DNA from 2 places in the Propioniciclava sp. LT294 genome. Region 2 is predicted to be linked to the other one. Evidence: riboswitches for the same ligand, from Rfam matches in the RefSeq annotation. Region 2 holds a riboswitch; the other holds the start of a gene.
The links. Region 2 has a riboswitch for FMN ahead of AC5YDA_RS13150 (ABC transporter permease). Riboswitches for the same ligand answer to the same signal wherever they lie in the genome.

Region 1 (4,205 bases), on a different contig from region 2:
CGTGCCCGGGGCGGGTGAGGTCGCCGGGATGGGTCGCCGGATCGGCGAGCACACGGATGGTGTGGGCCCGGTCGGCCGCGCTGATGCCGGTGCTGACGCCGTGACGGGCGTCGACGGTGACCGCGAAGGCGGTCTTCTGGCGATCGTCGTTGCGGGCCGTCATCGGGCCGATGTCGAGCCGGTCGAGCTGCTCGCCCGGCATGGGGACGCAGATGACGCCGCTGGAGTGGCGGATCGTGAACGCCATCAGCTCCGGCGTGGCCGCGGCAGCGGCGAAGATGAGGTCGCCCTCGTTCTCGCGGTTCGCGTCGTCCACCACGACGACGGCCCGGCCTGCTGCGATGTCGGCGATCGCCCGCTCGACAGGGTCGAGCCTGACGGCTGGGGTGTCCGTGCTCATCGGGCCACCAGCTTCTCGACGTACTTCGCAATGACGTCCACCTCGAGGTTGACGACATCGCCGACCTGCTTGATGCCCAGGGTGGTCCGTGCGAGGGTCTCGGGGATGAGGCTCACCGTGAACTCCTGGTCCGCCGATCCGCCATCCGACCGCCCGGCGCTGTCTGCGTCCCGGCCCGTCGCGACGACCGTCAGGCTGATGCCGTCGACGGCGATCGACCCCTTCTGCACGACGTAGCGCGCCAGGTGCTCGGGAAGCGAGATCGTCACCACCTCCCAGTGCTCGCTCGGCTGCCGGGCCAGGATCCGACCGGTGCCGTCGACGTGTCCCTGCACGATGTGGCCGCCCAGCCGGGTGGAGGGCGTGACGGCGCGCTCGAGGTTCACTTTGCTGCCCGCTTCGAGTGACCCCAGCGAGGTCTTGTCCAGCGTCTCCTGCATCACGTCGGCGGTGAAGTCCTCGCCGTCGCACGTCACCACCGTCAGGCAACAGCCGTTGACGGCGACCGAGTCCCCCGGCCTCGCGTCGCCGGTGGCCAGAGGCCCGCGCACCGTCAGGCGCAGTGCGTCGGCCTGGGGTTGCAGCCCCACGACCGTACCGAGTTCTTCCACGATTCCGGTGAACATCAGGACCTTCTCTCTACTTGCTGGTCTAGGGGGCGGGGCGGGAGCAGGGTGAGCCGGACGTTGACGGCGTCGGCCGCGTCCCACGGCGGGAGGACGCTCACGTCACCCACCGTGAAGCGCAGGGCATCAGCCAGGGTGGTGATGCCCAGGTCGGCCACGGCCGGACGCCCGCCCCCCACCAGGGTCGGGGCCACATAGGCCACGACCTCGTCCACGAGTCCCGCGCGCAGGAACGCCGCGGCCAGGGTGGGCCCACCTTCCAGGAACACGTGCCGGATCTCGCGGCGGTGGAGGTCGGCCAGGGCGGCGGCCGGATCCTGCGTGCGCAGGCGCACCGTCGCGGCGGCCCCGTCGAACACGCGGTGTCCCTCGGGGAGCGCGCGCTCACCCATGACGACCCGCAGCGGCTGGTGCGCCAACGGCCGGTCGTCGTCGTCGCGCACCGTGAGCTGAGGGTCGTCCACCACGACCGTGTTCGTCCCGACCAGGATCGCGTCACACCCGGCACGCAGCCGGTGCGCGTCGCTCCGCGCCGCGCGCGACGACACCCAGCGCGACGTCCCGTCGGCCGCGGCACTGCGACCGTCCAGGGTCGTGGCGAACTTCCACGTCACGAACGGGCGCCCGTGGGTGATGGCGAACGTCCAGGCCTGGTTCAGCGTGGCCGCCTCGTCCGCGAGGACGCCGCCCAGCACCTCGACGCCGGCGGCGCGCAACCTCGACGCACCGCCGGACGCGGTGGGGTTCGGGTCGGTCTGTGCGTACACCACCCGCGTGACGCCGGCGGCCAGCAGGGCCTCGGAGCACGGCCCGGTCCGGCCCGTGTGATTGCAGGGCTCGAGCGTCACGATCGCCGTGGCGCCGCGGGCGGTCCGGCCGGCCTGTGCCAGCGCATCGGCCTCCGCGTGCGGCGTCCCGGCTCCCCGGTGACGGCCCTCCGCGATCATCGTCCCGTCGGGGCTCAGGAGAACGCACCCCACGCGCGGGTTCGGGCCGGGTGGGACGTCCGGGGACGCGGCCAGCTCGAGCGCGCGCACCATGGCTGTGCGCTCAGCTCTCGACGCGATCATGGCGCCCTCCCGGTTCCGGGTGCACGAACGGGGGCGCGACGGCGCTCGGCAGACTGCCGCGAACCGCTGCGTGCGCTTACCATCCGGACTCTGACCGTCGGTCCAGGAGTTTCACCTGGTCAACCGACCACTGGCTGTGGTCGGGTCGCGGACTCTCACCGCCGGTGCGGACTTCCACCGCCCCCAGTGCACGCTGTCACTTCTTGCTCCACGAGTTTGCAGACCGGCGGGTCGCGCGTCAAATGCTGCGGTGACCGTGCGTGCGTGGGAGCGGGACGAGGTCACGGCGTTGGACGGGATCCGGGGGCGGACTCACGCCACCGCCCCAGTACACGCCCGCGACAAGTGCTAGCGTGGCCCCGCCGGCGATCCCGCCGGTGCGCGCGTTCCAGCGAAGCCGGTGCAAACCCGGCGCTGTCCCGCAACGGTGATGCCCCGGTGGGGACGAGCCCGGTCGCCTGGAGCGTGCGTTCTTGGTACTGCCCTCGACGGAAGGGCGGACAAGGGCAGACCGCTCTCGTCCCTCCGCCGGGCCCCGGCCACGAAGGACGCGTGCATGTCTCCCCCCCGTCCGAGGTCGCACGCGCTCGCTGCGCGGGCCCTCGGCCTCCTGCTGGGCGTGGCGGCCGACGCGATCCTCGGCGATCCGGCCCGTCACCACCCGGTGGCCTGGTTCGGCTCGTGGGCTGCACGGGTGGAGCGTCCCCTCCACGCCGACAGGACGACACGCGGGGCCTCCTTCACCGTCGTGGCCCTCACCCCCGTCGTTCTCCTGGGGGTGGCCGCCGAGCGGGTCGCACGCCGTCGTCCGCTCGCCCACACCGCCGTCACGGCGCTGGCCACCTGGGCGGTCGTGGGGTCGCGCAGCCTGGCCCGCGAGGGGGACGCCATGGCTGCGGCCCTCGCGTCCGAAGCCCTGGACGCTGCCCGCGCGCGCCTCACGCACCTGTGCGGACGCGACCCGTCCGCCCTGGACGCGGCCGAACTCGGCCGCGCCACGGTCGAGTCACTGGCCGAGAACACGGCGGACGCGGCCGTCGCCTCGCTCTTCTGGGGAGCCCTCCTCGGCGTTCCCGGGCTCCTCCTCCACCGGGGTGCCAACACCCTCGACGCCATGGTCGGTCACCGCAACGCCCGCTACCGCCGGTTCGGCACGGCCTCCGCGAGGCTCGACGATGCGCTCGACCTCGTGCCGGCGCGGGTCACCGGCGCGCTCGCGTGCGCGCTGGCACCCCTGGTCGGCGGCTCTCCACGACGGGCGTGGCGCACCATGCTCCGCGACGCCCACGACCACCCCAGCCCCAACGGCGGATGGTGCGAGGCGGCGTGGGCGGGAGCGCTCGGCGTCCGGCTCGGCGGGGTCAACACGTACGGCGACCGGGTCGAGGTGCGCGGCACGCTCGGCGATCCCGACGCACCTCGCCCGGACGCCGCCGCCGTCCGGGGGGCCGCGCGGCTGGTGACCGCGGTCACCGGGGCCGCCACCCTCATCGCGGCCGCGGCGCTCATCATCCCACTCCCGACCACGACGCCCACCAGGAGGACCTGCCCATGACCGACCGCCCACCCATCCTCGTCGGAGTCGGCGTCGGGCCCGGAGACCCCGAGCTCGTCACGCTGAAGGCCTGTCGGGTCCTCGCGGCGTCCGACGTGATCCTGGTGCCCAGCACCGAGGCGTCCGGCTCCGGGGCCGGGCGCGCGGAGACGATCGTCGCGGCCGCCGTGCCGGAGGCCGCCGACCGCATCGTCCGCGTCCCCTTCGTCATGGGCGACCGGTCCGGGGTCACGCGGCGGCGCAGCGAGGCCTGGGACGCCTCCGCCCGGGCGGCGCTCGAGGCGTTCGAGACCGGGGCCCGCACCGTGAGCTTCGCCACCGTCGGTGACCCGAGCGTCTACTCGACGTTCAGCTATCTCGCCGCGTCAGTGGTCGCCCGTCGTCCCGACGTCGCCGTCGAGGTCGTGCCCGGCATCACCGCGATGCAGGCGTTGGCCGCGGCGTCCCGGATCCCGCTGGTCGAGGGTGACGAGGTCCTCGCGATCGTCCCCCTCAAGGCCGGCGTCGAGCAACTGGCCGAGGTGACCCGCATCGCGGACACGTGCGTGGTCTAC
Region 2 (4,205 bases):
ATGGCCTGGTCGGCCGGTACGTCGGTCTTGATCAGGCCCGCCTCGCGCATGAAGGCCGACATGTCGTTCCACGCCTTCTCGTCCATCTGTCCGGTCACCCGACCCGACGTGGGCCTCCACAGCGGGATCGTGGCATCCAGGGTCGCGCGGGCGGACGCCTCGGCCCCGACCTGGTCCAGGGTCGGGACGTGCGTGCGGGAGGCCTCCATGGCGGACACCGGGGAGGAGACGACCTTCTCGATGCCGGCGACCATCGACTTCGCCACCTTGCGGGCGGTCTCCGGATTGCGGGTGAGGTTCTCCCGCGTGGTCGCGAGCACGATGGAGACCAGCGGGACGCCGCCCTCGGCCAGCGGGATCGTCCTGGTCGGGATGCCGGCCAGCTGGAACTGGACCGCGTCGTTGTTGGAGAAGCCGACGACGGCGTCCACCTTGCCGGTGGTGAGCGCGGCCTGGCCGGTGTAGCCGATCTCGACGACCTCGACGTCGTCCTCGGTCAGCCCGGCCTCGTGCAGGGCGGCCTTGAGGCCGAACCACGACTCTCCGTAGCGGCCAGGGAGGCCGATCCGCTGGCCGGCGAGGTCAGCGACGGACCGCGCGGACGAGGCGTCCGGAACGATGAGCACGACCGGGTAGGAGTGGTAGTACTGCCCGATCGCGACGAGGTCCATGCCCTCGGCGCGGGCCTGGACGACCTCGTCGCCCCCGGCGATGACGTACTGCTCCTGCCCTGCGACGAGCGCGGTGAACAGCCCCTCCTGGGCGCCGTGGTGCCGCAGGGTCGCCTCGAGGCCGTTGGCGGTGAAGATGCCCTCGGCGTCGGCCACGTAGAACGGCGCGAACTGGACGTCGGGGATGTAGGTCAGGCCGATGGTCGTCCGGGCCGGCCCCGAGGACTGCTGCGCGGGTGGCGTCCGGGCGCAGCCTGTCAGCACGAGGGCGACGACGGCCAGCAGGGCCAGTCCGGCGCGGAACATGCGGGTCATGGTGTTTCCTTTCGACGGGGGTCAGGCTGGGGTGCGGAGCAGCGAGGCCACGGTGCGGGAGCGCCGCTCGACGAGGTGGATCAGGACGTACAGGCCGGACGCCATGGCACACAGCACGGCGATCGTGGCGACCATGCCCGCAGTGTCGACGGAGTCGCGTTGCACGGTGAGGAGTTGCCCCAGGCCGTCGCCGCCCATCACCATCTCGCCCACGACGGCGCCCGTGACGGACAGGGCGAAGCCGTTGCGGAGGCCGGCCAGGATGTTCGGCAGCGCCAGGGGGAGCTCGACGTGGCGCAGCAGCGCGAGCGAGCCTGCGCCGTCCATGCGGGCGGCGTCCACGACGAGGTGGTCGACGTGGCGCAGGCCCACCACCGACGAGACCAGGATCGGGAAGAAGACCATCAACGCGCAGAGCAGGATGATGGGGCCGATGCCGTAGCCGACCCAGATCGCGAGCAGGGGCGCCAGCGCGATCGCCGGGATCGCCTGCGTCGCGCCGAGGAACGGGGTGATGGCGGCGTTGAGCAGGCGGCTGCGGTGGATCCCGATGGCCAACGGCAGCGCGACGGCCGCCCCGAGGGCGCTGCCCCCGACGGCCTCACCGAAGGTCGACCAGGTCGCCCCGAGGAAGCGCTGGCTGCCGGCTCCGGCGACCAGGCGGTCCAGGACGGCCCCCGGCGCGGGCAGCAGATACGCCGGCGGCGCGGCGAGGGCGACGACCAGACCCCAGCCGACGAGCAGGAGCCCGGCGAACAGCCACGGCGCGGCGGCGTACAGGCCGGTCGGCCTGACCCGGACGCGTTCGCGTGGTGAGCTGCTGGACATCGTTCCCCCCATGCCTCGGCACCCGGGGCATGGGTCGGGAGGAGACCGCGTCCCCAGCTGCGCGAGCGGTCCGCCCGTGTGCGCGTACGCCGAAGACGCTCGTGCATCCTCCCATCCGGACTCTGACCGTCGGTCCCGGAGTTCCACCGGGTCAGCCAGGGCCCGAGGGCCACTGGGTCGCGGACTGTCACCGCCGGTTCGGATTTTCACCGACCCCGGAGCACGTGTGTGTTCGGGGCCACCCTAGCGCAGGGGGGCTGAAGCCCACGAGACGAGCTGGTCGCGGGAGCCGAAGAACACGTTGCGGTCGAGGTTGTCGACCACGCCGCGCTGCCAGAGGGTCGGTCGCTCCCACCCGACGGGGAGCCGGCCGGGGGCGTCCGCGTGGTCGAACAACCACAGCGGGTGGTTCTTGAAGGAGGTGTCGCCGCCGGTGCAGGTGTCCCACACCTCGGCCTTGGTGTAGATGACCGGGACCCGGCCCGAGAGGCGGCGGTACTCGTCCGAGAACTCGCGCACCCACGTCCGCATCTCGTCCTGCCCCAGCCCGTGGCACTGCGGACCGCGCTCGGCGAACTCCAGGTCGAGGGCACCGGGCAGGGTGCGGCCATCGGCGGACCACGAGCCGCCCGCGGAGTGGAAGAAGCGCGCCTGCAGCGTGCCCGAGGACTGCCCCGGGCGCGCGTAGTGGTAGGCGCCCTGGACGAGACCCGCCTTGCGCGCGGCGACGCGCTGGTCGTCGTGGGTGGGGCTGCGGTGGTCGGTGCCCTCGGTCGCCTTCACGTAGACGAAGGCGTGTCCCGACTGCGCCAGGCCGACCCAGTCGACGTTGGCCTGGTAGCGGGACACGTCGAAGCCCGCGATCCCCTCCCCCTGACGCCACGGGGCGAACTGCCGCGTGGCCGCGGACGTGGCGGGTTCGAGGGCCGAGGCGGCAAGGTCGGCCGGCACCGTCGACACGCCGGCGTCCGGGGCGGACGTCGCGGCGGGCCCGGCAGCGGCGATCTCGGACGCCGGGGCCGTGGAGGTGGACACCCGGGCGGGCGGCTGCGGGCCCGGCAGCACGGCGGGGGCGACGCACCCGGCCGTGGCAAGACCCACGGCCAGGACGGCCCAGCGTCCGCGCATTCCCAGCACTCTCACCACCGTTCCACCCTAACTCGACATCCGACGTCGCCCGAAAGCGATCCATGACGGCGTTTCAGCCGAAGTCGACCCCTTGGGCCAGCTGGACCGATCCGGAGTGGTTGATCGTGTTGGTCGCCCGGCGCATGTACGCGCGCCAGGCGTCCGACCCCGACTCGCGACCGCCGCCGGTCTCCTTCTCCCCGCCGAACGCGCCACCGATCTCCGCCCCGGACGTCCCCGCGTTGATGTTCGCGATGCCCGTGTCCGCGCCGGCGGGTCCCAGGTAGCGTTCCGCCTCGAGCACGTCGTTGCTGAACAGGCCGCTCGAGAGACCCTGCGGGACCGCGTTGTGCAGCGCCAGTGCCTCGTCGAACTCGTCGAAGGTCAGGACGTACAGGATCGGCGCGAACGTCTCGGTGAGCACGACGCCTTCCTGCGCAGGCATGCGCACCAGCGCCGGGCGCACCCAGAAGCCACCCTCGTGGGCCCCCTCCCCCTCGAACGTCGCGCGCTCACCGCCGGTGACGACCTCGCCGCCCTGGGCGCGGGCCGCGCTCAGGGCGTCCTGCATCGCGGTGAAGGCCTTCTCGTCGAGCAGGGGGCCCAGCAGGACGCCGTCCGTGAACGGGTCGCCGGCCCGCAGCGACTCGAAGGCACGGGCGACGCGGGCGACGACCTCGTCGGCGATCGAGCGGTGCACCAGGAGGCGCCGCGTCGAGGTGCAGCGCTGCCCGGCCGTCCCGGCGGCACCGAACACGATCGAGCTGACGGCCTGGTCGAGGTTGGCCGACGGGGTGACGATGACGGCGTTGTTGCCCCCGAGTTCCAGCAGGGAGCGGCCGAACCGGGCCGCCACGCGCGGGCCCACCTCGCGGCCCATGCGCGTGGAGCCGGTGGCCGACAGCAGCGCGACGCGGGGATCGTCCACGAGCGCCGCGCCGATCGTCCGGTCGCCGATGAGGACGGCGTGCAGGCCCTCGGGGGCGCCGACCTCGGCCATGGCGCGGCGGAGCAGGGCATCACAGCCGAGCGCGCACAGGGGCGTCGCCTCGGACGGCTTCCAGACGACGGGGTCACCGCACACGAGTGCGATCGCGGTGTTCCACGACCACACCGCCACCGGGAAGTTGAACGCCGAGATGACCCCGACCACCCCCAGCGGCTGCCAGGTCTCCCGCAGGTGGTGCCCGACGCGCTCGCTCGGCATCGTCCGGCCGTACAGCTGGCGGGACAGGCCGACGGCGAAGTCGCAGATGTCGATCA

Region 1: it holds a riboswitch for FMN, as region 2 does, so the genes downstream of both, ribD (bifunctional diaminohydroxyphosphoribosylaminopyrimidine deaminase/5-amino-6-(5-phosphoribosylamino)uracil reductase RibD) here and AC5YDA_RS13150 (ABC transporter permease) in region 2, are expected to answer to the same signal.

What each region holds. Positions count from the first base shown of each region.
Region 1 is NZ_JCAKNG010000003.1:78,275-82,479, forward strand. It holds gene AC5YDA_RS05230 (bifunctional 3,4-dihydroxy-2-butanone-4-phosphate synthase/GTP cyclohydrolase II) at 1-400, opposite strand, end outside; gene AC5YDA_RS05235 (riboflavin synthase) at 397-1,026, opposite strand; gene ribD (bifunctional diaminohydroxyphosphoribosylaminopyrimidine deaminase/5-amino-6-(5-phosphoribosylamino)uracil reductase RibD) at 1,026-2,096, opposite strand; FMN riboswitch at 2,163-2,292, opposite strand; cobalamin riboswitch at 2,493-2,550, shown strand; gene AC5YDA_RS05245 (cobalamin biosynthesis protein) at 2,653-3,651, shown strand; gene cobI (precorrin-2 C(20)-methyltransferase) at 3,648-4,205, shown strand, end outside.
Region 2 is NZ_JCAKNG010000012.1:45,764-49,968, forward strand. It holds gene AC5YDA_RS13145 (ABC transporter substrate-binding protein) at 1-986, opposite strand, end outside; gene AC5YDA_RS13150 (ABC transporter permease) at 1,008-1,814, opposite strand; FMN riboswitch at 1,913-2,041, opposite strand; gene AC5YDA_RS13155 (GH25 family lysozyme) at 2,058-2,942, opposite strand; gene amaB (L-piperidine-6-carboxylate dehydrogenase) at 3,016-4,205, opposite strand, start outside.